DNA from 2 places in the Alicyclobacillus sp. SO9 genome. Region 1 is predicted to be linked to the other one. Evidence: riboswitches for the same ligand, from Rfam matches in the RefSeq annotation. Region 1 holds a riboswitch; the other holds the start of a gene.
What was found. Region 1 has a riboswitch for cyclic di-AMP ahead of GI364_RS00925 (glycine betaine ABC transporter substrate-binding protein). Riboswitches for the same ligand answer to the same signal wherever they lie in the genome.

Region 1 (3,424 bases):
GCGGATATGTACCAGTTCTGTGACCATGCGTCCGTTTAGAAAATGCATTCCCTTTGTAATCACCTTGCCGTTGTCCTTCGGATACCAGGCGTGATTGATGGTCACTTTAAATGGAACATACATGTTAATGCCGCCAATGGCGTTCACCATGTCCTGAAGCCCCCAGTAATCTGTTTCAGCATAGAAGTTGATGGGGACGCCTGTTAAGTTGGAGATGGTTTTGACCGCGTCGATAATGCCTTGTTTGGTTCCGTGTTTGACTTGGTCCATAAATTGGACGCTGGTGAGCTTTGTGTAGCCGTAACCGGGATCGTAGACACGTGTATCGCGAGGAAGACTGAGGATATTATACGTATGGGTGTTCAAGTTGACGTGAATTAACAGCATCGAGTCTGAATGACTAAACTTGTTGCCCGGCCGTGCATCAGACCCAATCAAGAGCATGTTAAACACGGCTTTCTGTTCCTTTGGTACTTGAAATGTGCTGCTTGTACTGTTGCTGCTTCGGGTTGAATTACTAGTTTGCCCAATAACCTTTAAATTTTGAAAGTGATGACTTGGCATTAACTGATAGTATTCGTATCCGCCTGCCCCCATTCCCGCGACTACCAGTACTGCCAATCCTATAAGTGAATTTCGCAGGATTCTGTGCTTTGCAAACCACTGGGGCGTTTCGCCAGCGTTTGAGCGATTTTCAGAGGCTGGATTCTTGCTGCTGTTGGTATTTTTCTGCTTTGAATCTTTGTTTTTCTTCATACCAGAAGCTCCTTTAATCCCCTTTTTCACACAAGTCCTCGCCACAATCTCTGCAGGTCAGTTCACACATATCGGACACAATATTTGACACATTGTGAATAAAATCGACTTTAATTTTCATACTTTAAACCCTCAACTTCAAGAAATTCTCATGAGTGCTCGTTCTGACTACCATACCTATCATTATGTCAACTTTTCTTTTGATTTATCCATGAAATATGTTATGATGAGATCGTGCGCAAATCCTCGGTAGTGTCAAACCATCTTCTTGTCAGTAGACACAAGTAGAAATACATGGCCTTGGTTGGGATTATTTAGAACGTTGCGCTTGGGGCTATGTTGAAGATTGTATCTAGTTTAGCAATCCCACTTAAAACTAAATTCTTTGTGCTGAGTTCCCGAACAGGGAAGCGGGGGAACCATTATAGGGGTGAGTTCAGATGAATTCTGATAAGGCCGCTCTGAGCCTGAACCCGACAGCTAACTTCGTAAGCACAGCAGAGGATGAGACATATGGATGATGGAAGGGTGAGTCTCCACACCTGGCAGGTCATGGTGTGAGATGATAAGCCGTTCTATAAGTACGTTGTGTCGGTATGATGCCAACGCACTTCGTCAAGCCATGTCTCAGTGATAAGGATTCTGTGTTAAAACATTTCCCTTATAGATTTGCTGTGGTTCAAAAGTTAGGATAGATTTTGCCCCCCGTCACAAAGTGTGAAGGGGGTCTTTATTTTCATATACGTATAGGCGAGATTCTAGACGCAGTACTCAATACACTCAATACAAAATTATGTACAGAAACAGGGGGACATAAATGAATAAGAAAAAATTTGCAATGTCATTGTCGGCGGTTGCTGCACTTGGCGCGATTTTAACCGGATGCGGGACGGCAAACAGCACGTCTGGCGGGGGAAACAGCAGCGGTAACACTTCGAGTCAAAACTCAACTGCGACCGGTGCCTCAAAAGGCAGCAAGACGATTACAATTGGCTGGATTCCTTGGACAGAAGACGTAGCCAACACTCACCTGTGGAAAGTCATTCTTGAACAAAAGGGTTACAAAGTGAATACGCCAGAGTTGGATGTTGGACCGTTGCTTCTCGGTATGTCTAAAAACAGCGTGAATTTCTTTATGGACCTGTGGATGCCCGCAGAGCAGCCGAATGTGAAAAAGTATCAGTCGAAATTGGTCGCATTGAAAAATTGGTACAAAGGTGAGTCCAGCACGGGCATTGCCGTACCGAGTTACATGAAGAACATCAATACGCCGGCAGACCTGAACAAACACGCCAAGGAATTTCAAAATAGAATTGTCGGCATCGATCCCGGTGCTATTGAAGAAAAACACACCCACCAGTTTGTAAAGACTTATCACTTGACGAATATTCATGTGCAGGACAGCAGTACAACAGCCATGATAACTGCAGTTAAACGTGCCTACGATCAGCACAAGCCAGTGGCCGTAGTCATGTGGACACCAATGTGGCCCTTTACCAAATACCATCTCAAATATCTGAAGGATCCCAAACACATTGTTGCAGAGAAGACGCCAAACAAGTTACTGATTGAAGCCAATAAGACCTGGGTGAAAAACAATCCGAAGGTGGCTGGCTGGTTGAAGAACTTCAGCTTGACAGCAAAGCAGCTTTCGTCACTTGAAGAAGATATGAGAAACAGTTCCAGCAAAGATGCTGCAGCGAAAAAATGGATTAAGGCTAATCAGTCTCTGGTGGACAGCTGGCTCAAGTAAGCTGATGAGCTTTATCAATCTCATTGCAGTACTGCATACCGCTTTTTTAGTCCAGGATGGGCTTCACATCATCCTGGGCTTTTTTAGTTCAGATTTTCAGTACCCCAAGGTACGAAGTGCGCTTGCGGCGTCGGCCAAATACCTTTGGCAAGGTCACCTGGAGACAAAGCCCGCCTCTGCAGTGAAAGTGGCAAACCACCAACATACGTCTAAAAGAGGGCTTGTTATAATGGACACAAGAGGCCACAATACAATCCAGAGCAACAAAGTAGTCAGCCATTGACGCTTCAAGGCAGTCTTGTACCCATATGTTTATATCCGATTTGGAGGAATTTCATTGCAAAAGCAGCCTGTATTTAGTGTGAGAGAAGAAATGCAGCTTCTCCCATTTCTTTTGGAAAAGTACCCCGGAAAGGGACGCAATAAGGTGAAGTCGTTATTGACCAGAGGACAGGTTATGGTCGGAAATCGTGTTGTTACAAGGCACGATCACCTGTTGGGTGCAGGGGATAAAGTGACGATTCTACAAACGGGATCGGTCAAACAAAGAGAGTTAATGGCAGGCATAAAAATCGTTTACGAGGACGAATTTTTGCTGGTCGTTGATAAACCTCCTGGACTACTGTCCATGGCAACCGACGAGGAAAAGGAACGGACAGCTTACCGGATTCTTAATGAGTATGTTCAGGGACACAATGGAGGGGCACGCATTTTCATTGTTCATCGGCTGGACCGGGACACTTCTGGGCTGATGATGTTTGCCAAGACTGCAGCCGTGAAAAATCAGCTTCAAGATAACTGGAAAGACATCATTTTGGAACGGTCCTACATGGCACTCGTGGAAGGTGAAGTGAAAGAAAAACAGGGAACTATCAAGACGTGGCTGAAAGAGTCGTCTACAAAGACCATGTATGT
Region 2 (3,424 bases), 590 kb from region 1:
TCATTTGCAACTTCGTCGTAATGCCGTCGAATCTTGGACGCCAAAAATATCAAGACCGGTAGTACAACCAGCACAATCCAAGCCCCAGTCGTGAACTTGGTTACGGCAAAAATAATGGCGACCACAGTTGTAACCGCGGCGCCAAAGGCGTTAATGGTTGCTTTGATGTACCATAAATTCCCTTTCACACGAAGCCATCTGATGGTCAAGCCAGACTGAGCGACTGTAAACGCGACAAATACACCGATTGCATAAAGCGGGATCAGAGCATTCGTCTGCGCATGAAACAGCTCGATCAATAAGGCTGCTAGTGCTGCCAGGACAACCATACCGTTTGAGTATCCCAATTTATCGCCGCGGATGGTGAGTGATCGTGGCAAAAATCGGTCCATCGCTACTAGAGCTGCAAGCTGTGGAAATCCTGTAAATGTCGAATTGGCGGCCAAAATAAGAACCACAAAAGTAAAGACAATGATGATTTGATAAATCAATCCATGCCCGAAGTACAACCCAGCTAACTGAGAGAGCATTGTATTGTTGGGGTTGACTGAAATTCCTTTTACGTACAATTGATAGGCAAATCCAAGTAACGTGAATGCTGTAACCAATCCGAGAACCACATAAGCTTTAATTGCTCCCGTTTTGCCCTCCCTGAAAACCGGAACTCCGTTCGATATTGTCTCAATACCAGTCAGTGCCGAACACGCAGAACTAAATGCTCGAAGCAAAAGCATCAGGCTAAGTCCGAGCGGAATCGTCCCGAAGGGTGGTGTAACAGGTTGGACAAATCCATGATGAGTTTCATCTACAAATCCAGCCCCAATTAGGAAGAGCATACATCCTGCGAAGATCATCGTCGGGTAAGCAAAAACCTTTGAGGACTCCGAGACCCCACGTAAGTTGACCAACAAGATGATGAACACACAAACCACCGACAACAGAGTTTCGTGCCCAGATAGGATTGGATACGAAGAAGCCATCGTCTGGATGCCGGATGACACCGAAACGGCGACGGTCAGTACATAGTCAACAAGCAATGCACTTGCCGCAATCAGGGATATCAAAGGTTTCTTAAAATTGTCCTTGCCTATGGCATAGGCACCACCACCATTTGGATAGGCAATGACACCCATTATGTACGATGTAATTAGAATTGCGAGCAGGATCACGGTTGATGCTGTGATCGGGATAATCATCCACTTTACATTTGGGCCCAATGGCTCCAATTCGGTGATGCCGGCCTCGGGTCCATACGCCACAGATGAGTATAAATCGGCAGCGAGAATTGGGAGTGCAATGAGCCAGTTCAGCTTGGTATGGGATTGATACAGTTCCCGTGTCCTCATCGGACGACCGACGAGTATGCGCTTTACGTTTCCAAAATTGAATAAGGCAAATGCCAGCGCAATAGTTGCAATTGAGATGACAACTGGATGAATCCAGAGAGCTTGCTTGTACATGATGAAAATGTCTCCCTCCATTTCCTTCTTGGGTATTATTGGTCTGTGGATGCATTTTAAACTAAAAACACAAAACGACCCCAGAGGGGTCAAAAAACCGCTCCTGCAACGCCGACGAAGTTAGCTGACGGGTTCGGGTGGCAAGAATCATCACCCGTCCAAATTGGATTCACCCCGATAAAATGGTTCCTCCGCTCCACACAGGATTAGGCGTGTATATAACATGTCATGGACACAATTTAAATCTCGCTAGACAAAACATCAATGACTACACGCGTTGGTAAATCCGCTTTCATGCATGGTTTTCTAAGGTTTTTAAAAACTATTCAATAAATCCCTTGCGGAATCTCTTTAAATCCCCTTGTTTAATGTAAATCGTCAACAATCACTGTTTGTTCACATGAGTTCAATGTAGTCCACTGTTGATGCATTAGGTCACCGTTCCATAAGATGTCATCGTGAGGTGATATGTGTGAAAGATCATAATGCTTGTGTGGAATTGGAGCTCCAAGTCAGGCGGGCACTCGGTTGGTACGGTCGATTCGGATTGGGTGGCATAGCAGATGCTGATTTTATTGAGAATGGTGGTACATATACAGCTGTAGTGGCAGCACTGGCACCGCATTATGTGCGTGCGACCATAGAAACACAGAAACGCATCAGTCAGATCATTAAGGAATGTGCCCATTTGCAGCATAAGATTACCGACGACAATGTTGAGGTTATTCGCCAATGCCGACGGTTGCGGAAGGATTCAAAAATGAGGCATGCTCCCTTCTTGAGGGGGCGCATCTCGAAGAGAGACGTGCTACTGTATGGTTATACGCCGTTCGAAGCAAAGGGACTGTTGCAGAACTGGTTAGCGCCGCAAGGACTGCGTCTAATTAGCATCACAATGGTTAACCGCAACAGCATAGTTTGAAATCAGGAGATGACACAACGAAAGCCTGCAGGAATGGCAGCCTTTTTTGCGAATGGGCGGGATATCTGATCAATTAAACATTTCGATAAAGCCAAGTACAATTAACAAAACACCTGCAATTAATGGGGCATATTTACCGAAGAACCTTCCTAACACATTTTTACCAATGGAGTATCCGAGGATAATTGTCAATATACTTATGAGAAATGTTGAGATTACGGTGAGAAAAATATTGACTCCTGTGATACTTGCAGCGATTCCAGTCCCTAAATTGTTAAATGTTAATCCTAACGCCAACATAAACGCTTCTTTCGCATCAATATGACCCGATTTATCGACATCTGAGCGTTCTGCGTACTCAACCATATGAGAAAGATCTTTTAATGCTAGTTCTCTTGCATTGGTGTTATGTATTAGTTTTATAAGGCTTTGTATGACAAAATAAATACCCACAACCACAATAATTGCAGCACCTAAAACATTTGATACTGATTGTGGCATGAATTTTGCAATATACGAACCGGCTGACATCGATAAAAAGGTCCCGGTTGTTGTTACAACCGCAATGATAAAGTTTGCAATGATTCCTATCCTGATTTTCTTTATTCCATAAGCAGTACCGACAACTACATTGTCAAGATTGGAGGATATACTGAACAATAATGCTGACAAAAGAAGCATTAACATTAAATTGCCTCCTTGCATAATGGACGCACGACCACAATGATTCCCTTACATTTCAGCACTGTCATACTATGCGCAGCGAAGGAAATCGGTCCGAATTCTGATTCGGATTACGCGGGCGTAAGTCAGACGACCCCTCGATGCAAGTTATGCATACACATACAGGCGCTGAATTTCATCGGTTGTTGCTCTCGAGCAGACCAATAAGGGTTCCGTTTAGAAGTCCATATTGAACCGCCAAAATAGCATTTTTATGTTGATATCTCGACTGTACATGAGGTACAATGTGCCAGTAAAATCATCGACGGTACGTCAAGGACATTCAGGCGTTTGCCGAGAACAAGGGTATGCCAAAGTA

Region 2: another riboswitch for cyclic di-AMP. It lies ahead of GI364_RS03570 (APC family permease); the one in region 1 lies ahead of GI364_RS00925 (glycine betaine ABC transporter substrate-binding protein).

The regions. Positions count from the first base shown of each region.
Region 1 covers NZ_CP066339.1:223,236-226,659, forward strand. The annotation lists gene GI364_RS00920 (LCP family glycopolymer transferase) at 1-756, opposite strand, end outside; cyclic di-AMP (ydaO/yuaA leader) riboswitch at 1,135-1,266, shown strand; gene GI364_RS00925 (glycine betaine ABC transporter substrate-binding protein) at 1,574-2,509, shown strand; gene GI364_RS00930 (RluA family pseudouridine synthase) at 2,847-3,424, shown strand, end outside.
Region 2 covers NZ_CP066339.1:810,234-813,657, reverse strand. The annotation lists gene GI364_RS03570 (APC family permease) at 1-1,460, opposite strand, end outside; cyclic di-AMP (ydaO/yuaA leader) riboswitch at 1,554-1,683, opposite strand; gene GI364_RS03565 (hypothetical protein) at 1,933-2,382, shown strand; gene ytaF (sporulation membrane protein YtaF) at 2,452-3,069, opposite strand.